DNA from 3 places in the Yersinia sp. 2541 StPb PI genome. Region 1 is predicted to be linked to each of the others. Evidence: predicted binding sites of a transcription regulator. Region 1 holds the regulator's gene; each other region holds the start of a gene.

Region 1 (11,054 bases):
AGAGCTTCGCCGATGCGCGCGACGCCATAGCAATCGGCATCCTGCAAAGTATGTGCTGTTTCTAATAACCCGTGGCCATAAGCGTTTGCTTTCACAACAGCAATCAGGCGGCTTTGTGGCGCCATGCGCCGTACCTGATGCAAGTTATGTCGCAGAGCGCGGCGGTCGATTACTGCTGTTGCCGCTTTCATTTCTTATCCTTAATAATTGATGTTATACCCAAAGAACCTGGTGTTGCAGGTCGCCGGCCAGCGAGGGTTCCGCGTGAGTCATCGCCGCTAACAACCCTGCAGCGTCAAGGACTAAGGGGAAACTATTCGTCGTCGTACTGTGGACCGGCATAGTTATCAAAGCGCGACCATTGACCGTTAAATTTCAGCCGGACAGATCCGATCGGACCGTTACGCTGTTTACCCAAAATAATCTGCGCGATCCCTTTCTCATCACTGTTCTCGTGATACACCTCGTCACGATAGATAAACATGATTAAGTCCGCATCTTGTTCGATAGAGCCGGATTCACGTAAGTCGGAGTTAACGGGCCGTTTATCAGCACGTTGCTCCAAACTACGGTTAAGCTGTGATAACGCCACTACCGGGACTTGCAACTCTTTCGCCAGTGCTTTGAGTGAGCGCGAAATCTCGGCGATTTCCAACGTTCGGTTATCAGAAAGAGACGGCACCCGCATCAATTGCAGGTAGTCGATCATAATCAGACTCAAACCACCATGTTCGCGGAAAATACGCCGCGCGCGGGAGCGCACTTCTGTCGGTGTCAGACCGGATGAGTCATCGATGTACATATTGCGTTTTTCCATCAATATGCCCATGGTGCTGGAAATACGCGCCCAATCCTCATCATCGAGTTGGCCGGTTCGGATACGGGTCTGGTCAACATGTGACAGCGACGCCAGCATACGCATCATGATCTGATCGCCGGGCATCTCCAAACTGAAGATCAATACCGGTTTTTCCTGCATCATCGCGGCGTTTTCACACAAGTTCATCGCAAACGTGGTTTTACCCATTGATGGACGCGCGGCGACAATGATCAAATCTGATTTCTGTAAACCGGCGGTTTTTTTATCAAGGTCGGTAAAGCCGGTTGAAACACCGGTCACCCCATCATGGGGCCGCTGATAAAGTTGCTCAATTCGCGCGACCGTGGCTTCGAGGATTTGATCGACACTTTTCGGCCCTTCATCTTTACTGGCGCGGCTTTCAGCTATCTGAAACACTTTGGATTCAGCCAAATCCAGCAGATCTTCACTGCTACGCCCTTGGGGATCATAACCGGCGTCAGCTATCTCATTAGCGACCGAGATCATTTCACGAACTACCGCACGTTCGCGCACGATATCAGCATAGGCACCAATATTCGCCGCACTTGGGGTGTTTTTCGATAACTCTGCCAGATAGGCAAATCCCCCCACCGAATCCAGATCGCCTTTTTGCTCTAGCGACTCAGACAAGGTGATCAAATCGATAGGTTTGCTGTTTTCCAGCAAACGCTGCATTTCAGTAAAGATTCGGCGGTGCGGGCGGCTGAAGAAGTCATTGCTGGCAACGCGTTCTGACACATTATCCCAGCGTTCATTATCCAGCATCAAACCGCCCAACACGGACTGCTCTGCCTCCAGCGAATGAGGCGGGAGTTTCAGCCCTTCCATCTGGCGGTCTCGTGGCTCTGTCATATTGTTGGTTGGTTTTTTTGCGGCCATGAAGAGTGTTCTTTACCTTTGTTGCGATAGGAAAATATCGAATAGAAAATATAACGGCCTAGTATATACACAAAGTAATTGGAGTTGCAGGTAGACCGCAAATGAATGGAGCTGATGAGTTCAGAAAGTTCGCTGATGAGGAAAAAAAAACCGCCCACATTGCCGCACCGTCTTATTCGCAGAGGTAATAATATTCCCTATTACATATCGGTATTAGCCAGATCTTGGCACTCCGTGCAGAACCCTGTAGGGTGAAAATACACCTATCTATAGGAGCTACCATGGCAAAGCATATCCAATTCAGTACCACTGGCGGGCCGGAAGTGTTGCAATACCTTGACTTTACCCCTTCTGACCCTGCAGCACATGAAGTTCAGGTAGAAAACAAAGCGATCGGTATTAACTATATCGATACTTATGTTCGCAGTGGGCTTTATTCACCATCACAGTTTCCCAGTGGGTTGGGAACAGAGGCGGCGGGAATTGTCACTAAAGTTGGTTCGTCGGTTAACACAATCAATGTCGGTGACCGGGTGGTATATGCCCAATCAGCTCTCGGGGCTTACAGCGAAGTGCATAATGTTGCGGCAGAGAAGATTGCCATACTTCCTGACAACATCTCTTTCGAGCAGGCCGCAGCATCATTCCTCAAAGGGCTGACCGTCCACTATCTGTTGCGCCAAACCCACGAGATAAAACCGGGTGAGGTATTCCTATTCCATGCGGCGGCGGGTGGTGTCGGACTAATTGCTTGCCAGTGGGCGAAAGCGCTTGGTGCTAAGCTTATCGGCAGTGTTGGCTCTGATGAAAAGGCCGAATTGGCAAAAGCCGCTGGCGCCTGGGCCACGATTAACTATCGTACAGAAAATATCGCCGAGCGGGTGGCAGAGCTGACTAATGGCGAGAAAGTGGGTGTGGTGTATGACTCGGTTGGGAAAAGTACCTGGCTGGATTCGCTTAATAGCCTTAAGCGCAGAGGCTTGATGGTGAGTTTCGGTAATGCCTCCGGCCCAGTGACAGGAGTAGATCTTGCCATCCTGAACCAAAAAGGCGGGCTATATGTTACTCGCCCCTCCCTCAACACTTATGTCACCAATCGGCAAGAGTTAGCAAGTGCCAGCCACGAACTGTTTTCACTGATTGCTGGCGGAGCCATTAATGTCGATGTGGCAAAAGCACAGCAATTCCCGTTGCGTGATGCTCACCGTGCCCATCAAATCCTAGAAAGCCGCCAGACCACAGGATCCAGCTTGCTGATACCCTGAGTTGTTTGGCCATTCCTAAGGTAATATTGTTGAAAAAACAAAGGGCTCCGATTAGGGAGCCCTTCTTTACAACGCTTTCTTTGATGCACATGTAGGGGTACAGCAGCGTATTCTGTCAGAGCTAACTGCCGTTTATACGGCTATTTTTACCTCTGGCAGGGATGAAAATGCGATACCAAATCGTATCGGTTAGCATCCTAGCAAGCACGCCCGAGAAAAAATACGTTTTCCCTCTGATTCGCCCCACTAATCTTTCAGGCTGTGATCGCTACCGCAAGAAAGGGAAATTTTAGTAACGCCGGACTATCGGTTTCTGCATCGAACGCCATATCCAGACGGCCACAACCGCCAGAATCAACCAAGGTAGCAGCTTAATCATCATGACGAATAAGCCCCCTACCATCATAAAAGCAGCAGCCACCAGTAATGCAGCGAAGATCCCTAACAGGGAAATACCGGTTACCATCAGCATGATAAAAAAGCCGATAACAAAGAGAATTTCAAACATGGCTGGCTCCTTAATAATTGTGTATGTCCCACAACCACATCATTAAATATAACGAACAAATCGGGAATTTTATAAGAAGTATTACAAGAAGCATGCCAACTTTAACATATCAGCTAATTCATTGAATTTAATGATTAAGTAATATTAATACCTACCAGAAAAATGGATAGGCATGGTCAATTTGACTAACTTATAGCTAATTTACTATTCTATTATACTCAAAGTAATTGGCGTCGCAGGTAGGCAGCAAGTGAACGCATCCCGATGAGCTTACACAGTCAAGTGATTTGAACGCTGCTTGCAGCGGCCTCGCCTTGCGAGGCCCACCGGATGGGCCGAGTCACTAGCGTAGCTAACAACCCTGCGACTTCAAGGACGAAGGGTATAAGGCCGAGTGACCAGCGCTAAGGCTTGCTCTACTACAGCAACGCCAGCACCAGGCTTATGGGCATTTTCGCTTAGATGGCGACGCCATTGACGCGCACCAGGAATTCCCTGAAAAATCCCAAGAATATGCCGGGTGATGTGGCCCAAATAAGCGCCGCGAGACAACTCCTGTTCGATATAAGGATAAAGCGCTTCAATCGCCTTAATGCTATCGACCACTGGGGCATTTACATCAAATAGTTCGCGATCCACTTGGGTCAAAATGCTTGGATTTTGGTAGGCTTCACGGCCCATCATTACCCCATCAAGATGTTTAAGATGCTCTTTGGCTTCAGCCAGCGTTTTCACACCACCATTAATGGCAATAGTCAGTGTTGGGAAATCACGCTTGAGCTGATAAACCCGCTCATAATCCAGCGGTGGCACTTCACGGTTCTCTTTCGGGCTAAGCCCTGAGAGCCAGGCTTTGCGAGCATGAATGGTAAAGATATCGCATTCGCCACGGTCCGCCACCGTTTGCACAAACTCGCATAAGAACTCATAGCTATCCAGTTGGTCAATGCCGATACGAGTTTTAACGGTGACAGGAATAGAAACCACATCGCGCATAGCTTTAATGCAGTCAGCGACCAGTTCAGCCTCACCCATCAGGCAAGCGCCAAAACGACCATTTTGTACCCGATCAGACGGGCAACCCACATTTAGGTTTATTTCATTGTAGCCGCGTTGTTCAGCCAATTTGGCACAATGGGCCAGCGCCTGCGGGTCACTGCCTCCAAGTTGCAGTGCCACCGGATGATCCTGTTCGCTATAAGCCAGATAGTCAGCTTTACCATGAATAATGGCACCGGTGGTGACCATTTCGGTATATAACAAGGTCTGCTTGGTTAACAAACGATGAAAATAACGGCAATGACGATCGGTCCAATCGAGCATCGGCGCGACGGAAAAACGTTGTAGAGGGTAGTGTGGCTTATTGGCCGGGGTGCTGGAAAAAGTCTGGGCTGCGTGCATTTACGGTGATTTCATCGGTTATTATTTCATCAAATACCCTTTAAAGTTGCCCGCCGAGCGAACCCTACAAAGGGATGGAATGAGTAATTATACCATAGAAGCTGACCATAGCTGCCTGTGTGATAATTGAACTCTACGACTGATCGTTCTGTCATCGAATCCTGTGAATTAACAAAAGTGTGATACCCACCTTCCCCTCGTTTTTTCACCTATCGGCGATTAACGCTAAATATGGTAAAATCATTTCAATTCAAATGCTGCGGGATGGATATCATGAAACCTATCGATGAGGAAAAGCTGCTGGCTCAGGCTGAAAGTCTGTGTCAACAACGTAACGTCCGGCTGACACCGCAACGTCTTGAAGTACTACGCTTAATGGCACAACAACCTGGCGCAATCAGTGCCTATGACCTGTTGGATTTGTTGCGTGTGTCTGAGCCACAAGCCAAGCCTCCAACTGTTTATCGCGCATTGGATTTTTTGCTGGAGCAAGGGTTTATTCACCGCGTCGAGTCAGCTAATAGTTATGTGCTATGTCATCATTTTGAAGAGCCAACCCATACTTCAGCGCTATTTATCTGTGATCGGTGCAAAATAGTCACTGAACGCACCACCGTGGGCATTGAAGAGGCATTGTCACAGTTAGCAAAACAATCAGGTTTTGTGCTGCGTCACAGTGTGGTTGAAGCGCACGGTTTATGTGCTGAATGCGGGGAAGTTGAAGCATGCGAAAGCCATGAGCATTGTGACCATGACCACTCTATTGTTACTAAAAAGAAATAGCTGCGTACCTAATTGAAGTTGCAGCAATGTTAGCTGCTCTCCAATTACTTTTGCCTTATACCCGTCATACTTCACGCTGCATGTGTGTTGGCTGCTCTCAATAACCCGAATCACTTACTCATGTAAGCTCATCGGGATTAATGAGCCTCATCCTTGAGGCTCACCCAGCGGGCTAGCATAAATGCTGTACAAATCGGTTACCGCCTTCCTGCAACTCGAATTATTTAGGGTATAGATAGAGATCCCTGGTGGGTATATATCGGTTAGCAAAAAGTAGACTGCCGCGAGCAATGCGACAGGGTAATAATTAATAATAAGGCACGTCCTTGTGCAGATGTAGATATAAATACAGGTGAGCTAGAATAGCTTTTATTAAAATAACCTCACCGCTTCAGTATAATTGGAGTTGATACACCAATAACTAGACGGGGTTGATTAACAATGCATATTCTATGAAACGAGAGACCCGATTAATTTATATCAATATCAGTTTAATTCCATTTAATGCTGTTACCAGCGATATTTGCTGTGGTCTTCCCAGGCTTTGACTTCTTTCTCGGCTTGCTCTTTCTGATAGCCGTATTTCTCCTGGATTTTACCCACTAGCTGGTCACGCTTACCTTCGATTACCGTTAAGTCATCGTCAGTCAGCTTGCCCCATTTTTCTTTCACTTTACCTTTAAACTGCTTCCAGTTACCGTCGGCTTGATCTTTATTCATAATATCTCCGTTACCTTGGGATTAGTCAGTTTATTTAATTCAATACGATAAACGTTCTCTATTGATAAAAACAACCACATTTAAATTAGTCACTCACAGTCATAATTTAAAATTAAACTTCGTTGTTTCGCTTACCGTACGAATAATTATAGCAGAGGATACTAGCAATTAAAGTCAGGATAATATTAATCACTGAGATTATAGCTATAAAGTAAAAATAAGCACTGATATTATTCAGTTAAAACAGTAGGTAATAACTTATTGTCGGAATCGTCTCAATCTAAATAACTTTTCCATACTTGGAGCTGTAGCAGGCTAGCTGTACTTGTTACTTGGCCCCTTCCCAGACATCACCTCTGAGAGGCCGCAGCAAGCAGCATTCAAATTTTCTCCCCGCAGATTTGTCATCCAAATCATCTACTTGTCGTTAGCATTGATCGGAATTAGCGAGCTTCTTTGCGGCTGCCTGCCTGCAACGTCAATTAATTTGGGCGTCTGAATCGTTTAATGGGGTCATTAATAATAAAAAGCCGCTCCTGAGCAGGAACGGCTTATCAGTTCAATATAAAACGCTAATGTTAGATCCAGTCACCATTACGGATAACACCGACGGCCAATCCTTCAATGGTGAAGCTTTGTTCGCGCAGATCGACAATAATCGGTTGGAACTCACTATTTTCTGGCAAAAGCTGTACGATATTACCTTGTTTTTTCAAGCGTTTTACCGTCACTTCATCATCAATTCGTGCCACTACAACTTGCCCGTTACGCACATCTTGCGTTTTATGCACCGCTAATAGGTCGCCATCCAGAATACCGATATCTCTCATCGACATCCCATTAACCCGCAACAGAAAATCTGCACTCGGTTTAAACATTGATGGGTCTACTTTGTAGTGCCCTTCGATATGCTGCTGTGCCAGCAAAGGTTCACCTGCGGCAACCCGACCAATCAGTGGCAGGCCATCTTCTTCTTCCATCAGCAAACGAATGCCACGGGAAGCGCCAGAAACAATCTCAATGACGCCTTTACGGGCCAGTGCTTTTAAATGCTCTTCAGCGGCGTTAGGAGAGCGAAACCCCAGACGCTGCGCAATTTCGGCACGGGTCGGTGGCATGCCGGTTTGCGCTAAGTGATCGCGAACCAGGTCATAAACCTCTTGCTGTCTGGTAGTAAGTGCTTTCATTCCGCCCCCTGTTTGTTTATACAGTCTTGCTGTGAGTATATACAGGTAAGCGGGTGTTGGGAACCAAAGAGTGAATAAAAACAGGGATTAATCACAGCTTATTTCTGCGGCATTGTTCGTCATAACATTAACCGGCATGCTGGCAAAGTACGGTTATCCAAACAAATAACGCTAACAAGATAGCGAGGAATACCGCCGCGGACCCCATATCTTTGGCGCGGCCCGATAGCTCATGGAACTCACTGCCAATCCTGTCCACTACCGCCTCAATCGCACTGTTAATGACTTCGATAATTATCACTAAAACCACGCTACCAATTAATAAAAGGCGTGCGATAGCATCTACATCCAGCCAGAAGGCCAGTATGATAGCGATTATGGCAGCAACAGCTTCCTGACGAAATGCCGCTTCGTTTTTCCAGGCAGCCGTTAAGCCTTTCACAGAATAACCGGCCGCTTTATAGACTCGGGCCAGCCCTGTTGATTGATTCGCCATGTTTTATTGCCTTTATCTTAAGTTAATGATGATTTTTGCCGCTTTCTGTTGTCTTATCACCACAGATCTCAAAACCAGTTTCTGGTATCCTTGCGACGAATTGCTAACAAGAGGCTTCATGTAGTTATGTCAGGTTGGCGTAAAATATATTATAAGTTATTGAATTTACCACTTAAAATGTTGGTAAAAAGCAAGGTTATTCCGGCAGACCCTGTGACTGAGTTAGGGCTAGACCCCTCTCGTCCTATTCTGTACGTTTTGCCTTACAATTCTAAGGCTGATTTGCTGACTTTGCGAGCGCAGTGTCAAGCACAAGACCTGCCCGACCCATTGATTCCATTGGAAATCGATGGAGTGCAACTGCCCAGCCATGTGTTTATCGATAATGGCCCGCGGGTCTTTCGCTACTACGCGCCTAAACAGGAATCGGTAAAGCTGTTCCACGACTATCTGGATTTGCACCGCAATAATCCCGAGTTAGATATCCAGATGTTACCGGTTTCCGTGATGTTTGGTCGTTCGCCGGGGCGTGAAGGCCACGGAACACCCCATCTGCGCGTGCTTAACGGAGTGCAAAAATTCTTCGCGGTATTGTGGCTGGGTCGCGATAGTTTTGTGCGTTTCTCTACCACAGTTTCACTGCGCAGGATGGCCAGCGAGCACGGTACCGATAAAACTATCGCCCACAAACTGGCTCGCGTAGCGCGGATGCACTTCTCCCGTCAACGCCTGGCAGCGGTTGGCCCTAGTCTGCCTGCCCGGCAGGATCTGTTCAAAAAGTTGCTGACATCAAAGGCGATTGAAAAGGCCGTCGCCGATGAAGCGCGGACCAAGAAAATCTCCCATGAGAAAGCACAGCAAAATGCCATTACGCTGATGGAAGAGATCGCAGCCGACTTCTCATATGAAGCCGTGCGCCTGTCTGACAGAGTATTGAGCTGGACGTGGAACCGTTTGTATCAAGGTATTAACGTCCATAATGCAGAACGGGTGCGGCAGTTGGCGCAAGATGGCCATGAAATCGTCTATGTGCCTTGTCATCGCAGCCATATGGATTATCTGCTGCTCTCCTACGTGCTTTATCATCAAGGGCTGGTGCCGCCGCATATTGCCGCCGGGATTAACCTTAACTTCTGGCCTGCCGGGCCTATCTTCCGCCGTTTGGGCGCGTTCTTTATTCGTCGCACCTTTAAAGGCAACAAACTCTATTCAACGGTTTTCCGCGAGTATTTAGGTGAACTGTTCACCCGTGGTTATTCAGTTGAATACTTTGTTGAAGGAGGCCGCTCACGTACCGGCCGCCTGCTGGAGCCAAAAACTGGCACACTGTCGATGACCATTCAGGCGATGTTGCGTGGTGGCTCACGTCCAATCACTTTGGTGCCGATTTATATCGGTTACGAACATGTGATGGAAGTGGGTACCTATGCCAAAGAGCTGCGTGGTGCGACCAAAGAGAAAGAGAGCCTGTTGCAGATGCTGCGGGGCTTGCGTAAGTTGCGTAACCTCGGTCAGGGCTATGTCAACTTTGGTGAACCGATCCCGTTGACCACCTATCTGAACACCAATGTACCGCAATGGCGTGATGCCATTGATCCGATTGAAGCTCAGCGCCCAAGCTGGCTGACACCGGCGGTAAATGATTTGGCCGGTAAGATCATGGTGAGAATAAATAATGCGGCAGCAGCGAATGCCATGAACTTGTGTTCTACCGCATTGTTAGCCTCACGTCAGCGTTCACTCACCCGTGAGCAGTTGCTTGAGCAACTTGATTGCTATCTGCAACTGATGCGTAATGTGCCTTATGCGAAAGATGTCACTGTGCCGGATAAAACACCGGAAGAGTTACTTAATCACGCCTTGAATATGAATAAGTTTGAGGTGGAGAAAGACAACATTGGTGACATTATCATCCTGCCACGGGAACAAGCCGTGCTGATGACCTATTATCGCAATAATATCCAGCACTTACTGATGCTACCGTCACTGATAGCCAGCATGGTGATGTACCACCGCCGCATTACCCGTGACGAATTGTTGCGCCAAATCAGTATGATTTATCCGATGTTGAAAGCTGAACTGTTCCTGCATTACAGCAAAGAGCAGTTACCACAGACGCTGGACACGCTGATAGATGAACTGGCCCGCCAGCAGTTGATTTGTGACAAAGGGACCGAACTAGTGCTGAATCCGGCCCGAATTCGCCCACTGCAATTACTGGCCGCCGGTGTGCGGGAAACCCTGCAACGATACGCGATTACCCTGTCGCTGCTCAGTGCCAATCCGAGCATTAACCGTGGAGCGCTGGAGAAAGAGAGCCGTATCATGGCGCAGCGATTGTCTGTTCTGCACGGGATTAACGCACCAGAATTCTTCGATAAAGCGGTATTTTCAACACTGGTCGGTACCTTGCGTGAAGAGGGATATATCAGTGACAGTGGTGACGCGGTTCAGGAACATACGTTGGAAGTTTACAATATGCTGAGTGCGTTGATGACGCCGGAAGTGAAACTGACTATCGAGAGTGTCAGTATGCCAGCCGAAACCAGCAATCAACGGCCAGAATCCGAGGCAGAGGATAAATCGGAAGATTGATTCCTCAAGCCGCTAAACAAAAATGGCCGGATTCATCATCTGGCCATTTTTTTGACTGTTTTCCAGAAACGTATTTACTGCCAATAACTAATCAGAATCCCTAAAAACAACACCAGCCCTACGTAATTATTATTCAAAAACGCACGGAAGCAGGCGTCGCGGTCACGCTGCACAATCATCTTTTGTTGGTGGATAAACAAGGCACCCGCCAGCAGGATTGACCAATAGAATGCGCCGCCCAACCCCATCAGCCAGCCGATAGCAACCATCAACACCAGTGTAGCCAGTTGCAGTAAACCTATAATCAGCTTGTCATGTTGACCAAATAAAATCGCCGTGGACTTAACTCCAATTTTCAGGTCATCGTCGCGATCAACCA
Region 2 (6,731 bases), 3.2 Mb from region 1:
GCTGCCGGTTAGCTTGCCAGGTTAGCGTTAAGCAAAATCTGAAAATTGAATTGCCAGAAGAAATCTTTGGGGTGAAAAAGTGGGAGTGTGAAGTTATCTCTAATGATAATAAAGCCACATTTATCAAAGAACTGAAACTGAAGATTCCAGATGGTGAAGTGGTGCCATTCCGTGCCGGTGGTTTTATCCAAATAGAGGCCGAACCGCATACTGTTAAATACGCGGACTTCGATGTGCCTGATGAATATCGCGGTGATTGGGATAAATTCAATCTGTTCCGGTTCGAGTCAGTGGTCGTTGAACCAACGGTGCGTGCCTACTCGATGGCAAACTACCCGGAAGAGCGTGGCATTATCATGCTTAACGTGCGTATTGCCACGCCACCACCGTCAGTTCCTGATGCACCGCCAGGTATTATGTCCTCTTATATCTGGTCACTAAAACCCGGTGATAAGGTGACTATCTCTGGTCCATTTGGTGAGTTTTTTGCCAAAGATACCGATGCCGAGATGGTCTTTATTGGCGGTGGGGCGGGTATGGCACCGATGCGCTCGCATATTTTTGATCAGCTTAAGCGGCTACATTCGAAGCGTAAAATCAGTTTTTGGTATGGTGCGCGTTCACGGCGTGAAATGTTCTATGAAGAAGATTTTGACCAGTTACAGGCTGAGAATGATAATTTCCGTTGGCACGTTGCATTATCAGACCCACAGCCGGAAGATAATTGGACGGGATATACCGGCTTCATTCATAACGTGTTGTTAGAAAATTACCTTAAAAATCATCCGGCACCGGAAGATTGTGAATTCTATATGTGTGGCCCTCCGATGATGAATGCGGCAGTTATCAAGATGCTGAAGGATCTCGGTGTGGAAGACGACAATATTATGCTTGATGATTTTGGTGGCTGATTTGCCATTACACGGCTTTTTACTGCAATTGGGGATATTGTGCAGAAACAGATAACACATTGGTTCATGGCAGTGGTGGGGATTTTGCTGCTCACAGGATGTGGTCCTGAGCAAGTGAATCTCGAAGGTAAAACCATGGGAACTTCATATTCAATTAAGTATATGAGTGACTCATCCACACCCAGCCCAGAGAAGTTACAGCAGGAAATAGACCGCGAGTTGGAACAGGTTAATGACCAGATGTCGACATATCGGCCCGACTCTGAATTGAGTCGCTTCAATCAAAGTCGTGCCGTGAATACACCTTTCGCGGTTTCAGCGGCGACGGCTAAAGTCGTGCGTGAGGCTATTCGCATTAATCGCCTGACCGATGGGGCGCTGGATGTCACCGTCGGACCTTTGGTTAACTTATGGGGCTTTGGTCCTGAAGGGCGGCCAGATGTTGTTCCTACTGAGGCTGAAATTGCCAAACGTCGGGCATGGGTCGGTATTAATAATCTGGCCGTAGAAAATGGTGCCTTGCTCAAACGGATCCCTGAGTTGTATGTTGATCTATCCTCTATTGCCAAGGGATATGGGGTCGATGTTGTAGCCGAATATCTGGAAACGCAAAATATCACCAACTATATGGTTGATATCGGAGGGGAAGTACGGACTCGTGGCAATAATGGGGAAAATAAACCTTGGCGCATTGCGATAGAAAAACCTGTCGCAGGTTCTGCGCAAAGTGCTCAAGAGGTTATCGAACCTGGACGTATGGCGATAGCAACCTCAGGGGATTATCGTAATTACTTTGAACAGAATGGTGTGCGTTACTCACATACGATTGACCCGGATACTGGCCGACCAATTAACCACCGATTAGTCTCAATTACTGTTTTGGACCCAAGCTGTATGACCGCAGATGGACTGTCGACTGGGTTAGATGTCCTTGGGCCAGAAAGAGGGATGGCACTCGCTAATTTACTGGGTATTCCAGTGTTTATGATAGTAAAAACCGATGAAGGTTTTGAGGAACGCTATTCTGATGCGTTCAAACCTTATCTGCAAAAACGGCCTTGATAGGAGAGGATATGTTGACTGTTTTTATCGCATCCTTTGTCTTTTTTCTATTGGCCATCGGCGGGATGTCGTTAGGTTATATCGTAAAACGTAAAACCTTACAGGGCAGTTGCGGAGGAATAACGGGTTTGGGGATGGAGAAAGTATGTGATTGCCCTGAGCCTTGTGATTCTCGTAAGAAGCGCTTGGCTAAGGAAGCCGCTCGCCAGAAAAAATTGGATCAATACCGTATCCTATAAGATGTGTTATAGATTACGATGCTTTAATGCCGAGCATTCTGTATAAAACGTGGTTATATGCACGACAAGCAAATTTAGACATAACCCCCCAGCCAACTCAGTGTTGACCAGGGGGGTATTTACGCTTTAGTGCTATTCGTGGCTGATTAGTCTACGTCGATAATGCTGTTTTTTCATTTTCTGATTTACGTCTATACCATTGTGGTTGTTCTTTACTTATTTATTCTTACTTACTCACTATACTTTTAAAAAGTGCAGGAGAATCAACCATAACTCCATTTGCCTGTAATTCCCTCGCTTTTTTATAATCTTCGGGAGTATTGATGCCGAAGAAAATAATATGTGCGTTGGTATTCCTTCTAAAACAATCCATCGCCTCTTTATCCCAACTTAATACTGCATCAGAACGCCCTTCGCCCAACGTGTATTTTTCTACCACTTGTACTTTGCGATGTAACTCTAAACCATACCAACGTTCTTTATTATCTGCTGGCAATTCACATTTATGATCCATCGTAATATTAGCTAATTGAGTCCGAGTAAATTTGCGGCTTTCAAATCGATTGATTTTATGTGAGATATCACTGGTTTCATTCACTTTATCCAGTGCTTCCAGATAGTTATCATCCGTAGAGTAAACTCGGGTACGTGCGAAGCGATCTTTTTCTCCTTTGCTGGTTGCGGTAAGCGTCTCTTTTAGGGCTTTGGCAAAGGTTATTGGGTTGGCATCGGGCGATTTAATGTCCAGATAGAATGTCGTGTCAGGATACTTCTTCAGCACTTCATCAAGTGTGGGAATACCTGTGTGTGTGCCAGCCTTCGGTTGAATATGATGTTTCTTATCATAGGCAACGCTCGCATCCACTTTAGCCAGTTGTTGTGCAGTATAACCTGAGATGGTACCGGACTTATCTGTCAACTCTTTGAGGTCTATAGGGCGATACAATACCGGAATATTATCTTTCGATAGTTGTAATGTAATCCATATGGCGTCAGCACCATTAGACAGTGCTTTATCGATAGCCGGTAAGGTATTTTCTGGCGCATCAGCCGTTCCTGCACGGTGGGCAATAATTTGTGGCGCTGCAAGGGTAACAGATTGGGCGTTAACAACAAAGGTAGCGGAAAGGAGTAGGGTAGCCATTATATAATTTCGCATAATATATAGTTTCCATTCATTATCTAATAATGAATTTTATGAGGTGAAGGTTAATCATATAACTAACATTTTTCGACCTTGTCGAATTTAATGGTTTTTTATTAAAAATAAATGACAAAATGCAAAAAAAAACCAATAACAGAATTCAATTCTGTTATATACGTAATTAGTTGGTGTTTTGATTAGGATAATTATGACTCATCGCGGTGGTTATCTTGATATGAATAAATAGGGTGGTATTCATCAACAATAGAATTACATACTGATATTGATGATGTTTATTCCCTGTCGCGGAGTGAGAAAATTCTGTATAAATCTTAAAAACCATTAGTTAAGCAGACAAAGATTGTATTAGTGTGAGGTGAGATTTCACTGGGTTGTTGCACCTTTAAGTGCCAGATTTTAAGAAGGAATACTGTGTGTCGAAATTGCGGGTTGGTGTGATTTTTGGTGGTAAATCGGCTGAGCATGAAGTGTCGTTGCAGTCGGCTAAAAACATCGTAGAGGCGATTGATAAGGAAAAGTTTGATGTCACGCTACTGGGTATTGATAAACAGGGGAAATGGCATGTTAACGATGCATCCAGCTATTTGTTAAATGCAGAGAATCCAGCGCTGATCTCCCTGAATCACTCAAACAGAAATGTAGCGTTGATTCCCGGTCAAGAGCGCCAGCAACTGATTGCGGCGGATAATGCCACAGCATTGGCGCAACTGGATGTTATTTTCCCGATAGTACACGGTACATTAGGCGAGGATGGTTCTTTGCAAGGCTTGCTGCGCATGGCCAATATCCCCTTCGTTGGGTCCAGCGTGCTGGGATCTGCGGTCAGCATGGATAAAGATCTCACCAAGCGGTTACTGCGTGATGCCGGGTTGAATATTGCCCCTTTTATTACGCTGACACGGACAAATAAAGATAATTACAGTTTTGAGCAGATAACGGCAAAACTTGGCTTACCTTTATTTATCAAACCGGCAAATCAAGGCTCCTCGGTTGGGGTGAGTAAAGTACGCAATGCGGCTGAATACCAGCAGGCTGTTACGCTTGCGTTTGATTTTGACCATAAGGTATTAGTTGAATCAGCTATTGTTGGGCGCGAGATTGAATGTGCGGTACTGGGTAATGATAACCCTCGAGCTAGCCTGTGTGGTGAAGTGGTCGTCAGTGATGAATTTTACTCCTACGATACCAAGTATATTAATGAAACCGGTGCTCAGGTGGTTATCCCTGCAGTGATAGACAATGCAGCCAGCGACAATATTCGCGCAGTAGCATTAGCCGCGTTTCGTACGCTTGAATGCCGTGGTCTGGCACGGGTAGATGTCTTTTTAACGCCAGAAAATACCGTTATTATAAATGAAATCAATACACTACCTGGTTTCACTAATATCAGTATGTACCCCAAACTCTGGCGCGCCACGGGAGTCGGTTCTACAGAGTTGATCACAACACTGATTGAACTGGCGTTAGAACGGCATCAGCAAGATAAGTCATTGAAGAGTTCTATTTTTAGCGACCACTAAATGAAGATTGTGGTTGAACCCAGCGGTTGCCTGTAGGCAGCCGTTGCGTTTGGTGATCAGTTCGATCTGCGCGGCAAACGGGCTGGTGTGATTCTTTCGAGAGGTAATGTGGATTTAGGCCGTCTAGCCAGCTTTATCGGCGGGACTTGCTGATATTGGAGAGGACTGAGTAAACAGCTAGCAGGCTAGCCTCCGATAAGCAATCTGAGGCGGGTTGAGGATTAGGATAATCTTGAATTTTTCCGATTTAACTGTATCCTTATACAGTGGTTTGGTTGGGGAAAGATAACATGCGTAAGATTATTCATGTCGATATGGATTGCTTCTTCGCGGCAGTGGAAATGCGCGACGATCCCAGTTTGCGTGATATTCCCATCGCGATTGGCGGCAGCCGCGATCGGCGTGGAGTGATCAGTACGGCCAATTACCCTGCCAGACGTTATGGTGTTCGTAGTGCTATGCCAACGGCGATGGCACTTAAACTCTGCCCACAGCTTAAAGTTATTCCTGGCAGAATGGCGGCTTATAAAGAGGCGTCGCTGCATATCCGTGAAATTTTCGCTCGCTATACCCCGCTGATTGAGCCGCTCTCGCTGGATGAAGCCTATCTGGATGTTTCTGATTGCTCCGCATGCAGTGGTTCTGCCACTTTAATTGCTCAGGAAATCCGTCAAGCCATTTCTGATGAACTGAGTCTGACCGCCTCCGCCGGTATTGCCCCGATAAAATTTCTGGCCAAAATTGCGTCAGATCTGAATAAACCGAATGGTCAATATGTCATCACCCCTAATCAGATTCAGCCTTTCCTGCATGATTTGCCGTTGAGTAAGATTCCTGGCGTGGGGAAAGTGACCGCTAAACGTTTACAAGAACTCGGGTTGGTTACTTGCGGCGAGGTACAAAACTATCCGCAGGCTGAACTATTAAAGCGTTTTGGCAAATTCGGTCATGTGTTGTGGGAGCGTAGCCACGGTATTGATGAGCGGGAAATATCCCCGGACAGATTGCGTAAATCGGTCGGTGTTGAAAGAACGCTGGCGGAAGATATTCATGACTGGGAAAGTTGTGAGGCATTGATTGAACAGCTTTATATTGAACTGGAAACTCGATTACGTAAAGTGAGGCCGGATCTGCATATTGCGCGTCAGGGTATTAAATTGAAATTTCATGATTTTCAACAAACTACGCAGGAGCATGTCTGGCCGGAACTGAATAAGACTGATCTGCTACAAGTGGCGCGCACTGCATGGAATGAACGGCGAGCCGGGCGGGGAGTTCGCTTGGTAGGGCTACATGTCACTTTACTGGATCCACAACTTGAGCGGCAATTATTGCTTAGTTGGGAATAGTATATGCAATAAAAAACGGCGGGTCGAAGCACCGCCGTTATCACATAAAGATCAATCAGATTTGTTTATGCCCGTTCTGGAATGGCTTTTAGCAGGGCGGTCAGTAACTGCCAATATTGACCAACGCTTTCGATATGAACTTGTTCATCCGGTGAATGTGGGCCGGTCATGGTTGGCCCAATCGACACCATATCCATATCCGGGTAAGGTTTTTTGAATAAACCACACTCCAGACCCGCGTGGATAACCATGATGTTCGGTGTTTTGTTGAACAGTTTTTGGTATGTTTCCCGCACCAATGCCATGACAGGAGAGGTTGGGTCCGGCTGCCAGCCAGGGTAACCGCCTTTCGGTAGCGTTTGTGCACCAGCCAACTGACCAATTGCCGTCAGCATGCTCACCACGTAATCTTTGCCGCTGTCGATCAGGGAACGAATCAGACAGATGATTTCTGCTTCGTTCTCATTCATGGTAACCACACCGAC
Region 3 (6,731 bases), 1.4 Mb from region 1:
GGCGGCGATACAACGCCAAAAAAGGAAGAAGTACGCGCATAATTAAAGCTCCTCACTGCGATGGGACAGCAGATTGGCAAATGAACCGTCAGACTGGCTGAGGGTGGAGTAATCACCTTGCTGAATCAGAAGGCCACTATCCATTACCCAGATTTGATCATAACCCAGCGTATCTTCTAACTGATGGGTAACCAGTAGCGTCGTCTGCCTGCGAGAGGCTTCCTCTAGTGCTTTCATCACCAACTGTTCACTGTGAGCATCAAGGCTGGCGGTGGGTTCATCCAGTAGCAATAAGCGGCACGGATTCAGTAAGGCGCGGGCAACGGCAACACGTTGCGCCTGCCCAACGGAGAGACGTGCAGAATGGTCGCCGACTTCAGTATTCAGCCCTTGTGGCAAATCAGCCAGGAATTCATTGATATAGGCACGCTCCACCGCCTGTTGTAATTGGCTGTGTGACGCATCTGGCTGGCCCAGCAAAATGTTGGCCGCCAGCGTCTGTTCCGGCAAATGTGGGTTTTGGCCAACCCAGCTTAATTGTCTACGCCACGCTGGTGCTTCCAGTTCGCGTAATTCAACCCCGTTCACTTTCAGTGAGCCGCGATAGGGTAAAAAGCCCAGCAGCAGGTTGAGTAATGAACTTTTACCTGCGCCACTCAGACCAACAATGGCAACGCGTTTGCCTGCGGGTAATAAGAACGTTAACGGTCCGGCCAACCGGGTGCCATCAGGGGCCAGAATTTCCAGTTGGTCGGCTTCCAGGGTGATAGCTTGGTTACCTGTCAGCACTTGGTCACCTTGGCCAATCGCTTCGCCTTCACTACTCAAAAATGTGACCAGCGATTCTGCTGCGCCAACTGCCTGAGCTTTTGCGTGGTAAAACGTGCCTAAATCTCTCAGCGGTTGGAAGAATTCAGGGGCCAGGATCAATACCAGAAAACCCGCAAACAGGGTGACGCCAAAACCATAACTACCAAAATTCAGTTCACCCAAATAGGAAAAACCAAAGTAGACGGCAACCACGGCAATAGAGATGGCGGCGAAAAACTCTAATACGGCTGAAGATAAGAATGCCATACGCAGCACTTCCATGGTGCGGCGGCGGAAATCTTCTGAGGCATCACGAATTTGGTCGGTTTCTGCTTTAGCGCGGTTAAATAACCGTAACGTGTCTAATCCGCGTAAGCGATCAAGGAAGTTGCCACTCAACCGTGCCAGTGCGACAAAGTTACGCCGATTGGCGTCGGCGGCACCCATCCCGACCAGTGCCATAAACAGCGGGATCAATGGCGCGGTGACAAACAAGATCAAACCTGCCGCCCAGTTGATAGGGAAGACGGCAATCAGGATAAGCAATGGAATGAATACGGCCAGATACATCTGTGGTAGATAGCGGGAGTAGTAGTCCTGCATATCTTCAATTTGTTCCAGAATGATGGTTGCCCAACTGCCCGCGGGCTTACCTTTCACCCACGCAGGGCCGAGCTGTTCTAATCGGTCTAAAACGACATTACGGATCTGCTGGCGAACTTTCATTCCGCAGATAAATCCCACCCGTTCACGCAACCAACTGATCACGGCGCGCAATGCAAAGGTTCCGGCCAGTAGCCAAAAATCAGCAGTCAATGCCGATCGGGGGAGTTGGTCGATAATCAGAGATTGCAGCAGGGTGGCCAGTAACCATGCCTGAGCGATGATCAATAACCCGCTGAGGAGGCCAAGTAACATGGACAGGCGGAGCCAACGTTGCGCGGGGGCGCTTTGTTTTTTCAGCCAACGAATCAACTCATACTGTCTTGTTTTATTCATCAGGCAATTTATCTGCGCAGGGAGCTAGAAAATATCAAAAAGTGTCTGTCACCGTTGACGGTGGCAAACTCGCGAAAGGCAATATTACCTTGTCATGACGAGAGGTGAAACCATTAGGTTGTGATAGTCGCCGCATTCCACAACAGGAGTAATTTACTGTTTTTAATTGGGATGCGGGCGAGTGAAAATAAAAAACGGGTGGTTCACTTATCGTAAACCACCCGCCACATAGCGCTTGGATCCCCATGCGGAATCGTTACTTATCGTTTACTAGCCCATCCAGATAGCGTTCTGCATCCAGTGCCGCCATACAGCCGGTACCGGCGGAGGTAATTGCCTGGCGATAAATATGGTCCATAACATCGCCCGCAGCGAACACACCCGGAATGGAGGTTTGTGTGGCATTGCCTTGCAGACCTGACTGAACTTTGATGTAGCCGTTTTCCAGTGCCAACTGACCATCAAAGATGGCGGTATTTGGGCTGTGACCAATCGCAATGAAGACGCCAGCAACAGCAATCTCTTCTGTCTCACTGTTTTTGGTGGATTTAAGGCGGACACCGGTGACACCCATATCATCACCCAAAACTTCGTCCAAGGTGCGATCAGTGTGCAATACGATGTTGCCGTTTTTTACTTTTTCCATCAGGCGATCAATCAGGATTTTCTCTGAGCGGAAGCTATCACGACGATGAATTAAATGAACTTCAGCTGCGATATTCGCCAGATACAGCGCCTCTTCAACCGCAGTATTACCGCCACCGACTACCGCCACTTTCTGATTCCGATAGAAGAAACCATCACAAGTCGCGCAGGCAGAGACCCCTTTGCCTTTGAAGGCTTCTTCTGACGCCATTCCCAGATAGCGGGCAGAAGCCCCTGTAGCAATAATCAGCGCGTCACAGGTGTACTCAGCACCATCACCAAACAGGCGGAATGGGCGGTTTTGCAAATCAACGCAGTTGATATGATCGAATAGAATCTCTGTTTGGAATTTTTCTGCATGCTCATGCATCCGCTCCATCAGAGCAGGACCAGTCAAGCCTTCAGGATCACCAGGCCAGTTCTCCACGTCAGTAGTGGTGGTTAACTGACCGCCTTTCTCCATTCCGGTAATCAATACAGGTTTCAGGTTGGCGCGTGCAGCATAAACCGCCGCAGTGTAACCCGCAGGGCCAGAACCCAGAATAATCAATTTGCTATGTTTAGCCGTGCTCATGAATACCTCTTTCCCACAATGGCGGACAATGTTAGCGATTGTAGGGAAAATTGGGCATTAAAAAAAGCAGACAAAAATGTTGTTAGCGATTTGTTTGATAGGTGATGCCTATTTAATGAACTAAATGTATTAAGAATCGGCAGTTAGCGGTGAAGCGACGTCAGGCTGCGGGCAAATTGGACCCAAATTAATTTTTACGTTACGCGCCAATTCGCGCTGAAAAGCTTTGACCCTATAAAAAATGTGGCTTGCAAGCCGATTGAGCAAAAAATAGCCATGACACAAAACCACCTTTTTGCACCATTTTATAGCAAATTTAGGACGAAAAAATAGCTAAGGGAAACACTCTGGGATTTTAATTCTGGCACGTTCTACTGATTTAACTTCTTTTACTTTGACAATCGGCTGTGCATTTGCGAAAACATCATAGGAAGAAGAAATTATCTGCGCGCCATAAATTTCAGATTTGGTATCAGTGATGCCAAGCGAAAACCCTGGAACGTTTTCGATTAATGCTGGATGGCGTGTGAAGTAAGTTCTCGAACAACTGTAGGGGGGAGTTTCTACGGCGGTTCGTGATGTGCTATCTCTTCCTCAACGCTAATAATCATCGAGTACCTCGCATACAGTTGGACAGACAGGGTGTGAGATAACAACGTGTTGATATATTTGCATAAAACAGGCTGCGGGTCGTTGTCTGTAGCAGGCTCGAAGTATAAGCACGATGAGAGCATGTCACAGACTCAAGGAAATTAAGAGAGACTATAAGATGATAGATAATAAAAAACGCCCGGGGAAAGAGCTTGATCGTATAGATCGTAACATCCTGAATGAATTACAAAAGGATGGGCGTATCTCTAACGTTGAGCTTTCAAAACGAGTAGGATTATCACCAACACCATGTTTGGAACGAGTTCGCCGCTTAGAGCGTCAGGGTTTCATCCAAGGTTATACCGCACTGCTTAATCCACAGTATTTGGATGCATCGCTGCTGGTTATCGTTGAGATTACTCTGAATCGTGGCGCTCCGGATGTGTTTGAGCAATTTAATGCCGCTGTTAAAAATCTTGAGGAAATTCAAGAGTGTCACCTGGTTTCCGGCGATTTCGACTATTTGTTGAAAACCCGCGTACCTGATATGTCTGCTTACCGTACATTACTCGGTGAGACCTTGCTTCGCCTGCCGGGCGTCAATGACACTCGTACCTATGTGGTCATGGAAGAAGTGAAGCAGAGTAACCGCCTAGTCATTAAAACGCGGTAAACAGGCAGGTGCAAAACCTGAGTAATTTGGTTACACTCCTGTTTATTCATACAGTTTCAACGCCGGGAGGGTTCTCGGCGTTGTCACTCATACCAGTTAACAGGAACCTGGAGAGCCTTTCTTGAGCCAGGAATATACAGAAGATAAAGAAGTTACCCTGAAAAAACTCAGCAGCGGGCGTCGTTTACTTGAGGCGGTTTTGATTGTGGTAACAATTTTGGCAGCCTACCTGATGGCGGCGCTGCTCAGTTTTAATCCTTCGGACCCAAGCTGGTCCCAAACTGCATGGCATGAGCCTATCCACAATCTTGGTGGGGGTATTGGTGCCTGGATGGCCGATACACTGTTCTTCACCTTTGGTGTTTTGGCTTACGCAATCCCTGTGATTATGGTGATGTTGTGCTGGGCGGCTTTCCGTCAGCGCGATGCCAATGAACACGTTGATTACTTTGCTCTTTCTTTACGTCTGATTGGCACATTAGCCCTGATTTTAACGTCATGTGGCCTGGCTGCATTGAATGTTGACGATCTTTATTACTTTGCCTCTGGTGGGGTAATTGGCAGTTTGTTCAGTAATGCCATGTTGCCGTGGTTCAATGGTGTCGGTGCAACACTGACATTGCTCTGTATCTGGGCTGTTGGCCTGACGCTGTTTACCGGCTGGTCATGGTTGGTCATTGCTGAGAAAATTGGCGGAGTGGTCTTAGGCTCACTGACATTTATGACTAATCGCTCACGTCGTGAAGAACGCTATGACGATGAAGATGACGATTATCAGGTTGAAGATTCCGACGTTGCTGAACAAGAGCAGCGGGCGGCTTCAAATAAAGCGCTAGCAGTAGGCGCGGCTAGCGCCGCACTTGCGGCATCTGCGGCTCATGCTGATGACGACGTGCTATTCTCCGCGCCATCAGCAACCGACGCCATCGCCAATGCGCCTGAGCCGGCCTTATCCCCAGCGCCGGGGTCCAATGGCGACTATGATCCTCTATTAAGCAGCCTGCGGGCAACAGATGATGACTATCAACCTGCTCCTGAGGTGATAGCCGAGTCTGTTAGCAGCCATAGCACGGCACCGATGACGGCTAACTCGACAGCGACACCGCCGTTATATTCGTTTGAAATTCCGCAAGAGACGCCATCACCGGTTCAGACTCGCGTTGCCACGCCTGTTGAGCGACCAGAGCCACAAATGGGGGCATGGGATGTACCACCTGCACCTGTCAGCCATTCGCCGTTCGATTTCTCAACAGCACAGCGCCATAGTGATCAGGTCGATAGTGTTCCTAATGCGAACACTGGTTTTGGCCGTGCCCTTGATGGTTTGGCCGCAGTAAGTTCGGCCAGTGATCCACTGATTAGTGACCCATTGATCAATAGCAGCTTGTCAAATAACCCATTGTCTCATCACGGTTTGTCGGGAACAGCCATCGCCGCTGCGAGTGCAGCAGCGACGTTTATGCCAGCATTTACTGCTACTAGTGACACCGGTTCTCAGGTAAAACAGGGTATCGGTCCTGAGTTACCACGGCCTAACCCTGTGCGTATTCCAACGCGGCGTGAGTTGGCCTCTTACGGTATCAAGTTGCCTTCACAACGTATGGCGGAACAGGAACAACGCGAACAAGAAGCGCAAAATCCTCAGGTTACTGCAGCGTCGTTCGACAGCGAGCCTCTATCAGCAGATGATGATGCGTTGCAGCAGGCTATCTTGCGTAAAGCGTTTGCCGACCAGCAATCCGAGCGTTACGAGCAATCATCAGACGCAGGGGGTAATACGTTCACCGCCCCTGAGCCAGAAGATGAGCAAGCTTTAGAAGAAGCCGCATTACGGCAGGCATTCGCAGCACAACAACAGCATCGTTATGGGGCGGTTCAGCACCAAGACGTTGTTCATCACGAAGACTCTACTCATCACAAAAACAGTGTCGCAGAAGGAATGCAGCCTGTTGATATCCGCCGCGCCTATACATTCTCGCCGGTCGCAGATCTTGTTGATGATAGCCCTCGTGAGCCCTTGTTCACGCTTTCTCCCTATGTTGATGAAGGGGAACCCGCCGCTTCTCCAGACGCTATTTCGCCTGAGCAACCAGCGCAATATCAGCAGCCATCAGTGCATCAAACGCATTCAGGGCAAGTCACATCGGTGCCAGCACCCTATACGCAGTCTGCGGCAACGCCTACTTATGCACCGACAACAGCACATGCTCCGGCAATAGCCCCGTCTGCTGTTGAGCCAACAATACCGGTACCACCTGTCGCCCCCGTGCAACCAACGCCAGCAATGGACAGCTTGATTCACCCGTTCCTGATGCGTAATGATCAGCCGTTGATTAAACCGACCACACCACTGCCTACGCTTGATTTACTTTCTTCTCCGCCAGCGGAGGAAGAACCAGTTGATATGTTTGCTTTAGAGCAAACGGCTCGTCTGGTTGA

What was found. The regulator LexA, encoded in region 1, represses DNA repair genes until DNA is damaged. The targets are predictions, from matches to a motif close to TNCTGTATGTACATACAGNA.
Positions count from the first base shown of each region.
Region 2: dinB (DNA polymerase IV) is a predicted target of LexA. The motif match lies at 5,147-5,166, and genes of this name have one in related genera.
Region 3: V1953_RS07635 (DNA translocase FtsK 4TM domain-containing protein) is a predicted target of LexA. The motif match lies at 4,329-4,348, and genes of this name have one in related genera.

Region 1 covers NZ_JAZGQB010000001.1:374,238-385,291, reverse strand. Annotated here, with positions in the region: gene alr (alanine racemase) at 1-191, opposite strand, end outside; gene dnaB (replicative DNA helicase) at 314-1,720, opposite strand; gene V1953_RS01640 (quinone oxidoreductase) at 2,002-2,985, shown strand; gene pspG (envelope stress response protein PspG) at 3,275-3,493, opposite strand; gene dusA (tRNA dihydrouridine(20/20a) synthase DusA) at 3,863-4,894, opposite strand; gene zur (zinc uptake transcriptional repressor Zur) at 5,168-5,677, shown strand; gene V1953_RS01620 (CsbD family protein) at 6,188-6,397, opposite strand; gene lexA (transcriptional repressor LexA) at 6,976-7,584, opposite strand; gene V1953_RS01610 (diacylglycerol kinase) at 7,712-8,080, opposite strand; gene plsB (glycerol-3-phosphate 1-O-acyltransferase PlsB) at 8,207-10,675, shown strand; gene ubiA (4-hydroxybenzoate octaprenyltransferase) at 10,750-11,054, opposite strand, start outside.
Region 2 covers NZ_JAZGQB010000001.1:3,619,219-3,625,949, reverse strand. Annotated here, with positions in the region: gene nqrF (NADH:ubiquinone reductase (Na(+)-transporting) subunit F) at 1-911, shown strand, start outside; gene V1953_RS16335 (FAD:protein FMN transferase) at 951-1,973, shown strand; gene nqrM ((Na+)-NQR maturation NqrM) at 1,985-2,212, shown strand; gene V1953_RS16325 (glycerophosphodiester phosphodiesterase family protein) at 2,439-3,371, opposite strand; gene ddlA (D-alanine--D-alanine ligase) at 3,791-4,897, shown strand; gene dinB (DNA polymerase IV) at 5,188-6,246, shown strand; gene pepD (beta-Ala-His dipeptidase) at 6,312-6,731, opposite strand, start outside.
Region 3 covers NZ_JAZGQB010000001.1:1,728,717-1,735,447, forward strand. Annotated here, with positions in the region: gene cydC (heme ABC transporter ATP-binding protein/permease CydC) at 1-40, opposite strand, end outside; gene cydD (heme ABC transporter permease/ATP-binding protein CydD) at 43-1,809, opposite strand; gene trxB (thioredoxin-disulfide reductase) at 2,066-3,028, opposite strand; gene lrp (leucine-responsive transcriptional regulator Lrp) at 3,798-4,292, shown strand; gene V1953_RS07635 (DNA translocase FtsK 4TM domain-containing protein) at 4,414-6,731, shown strand, end outside.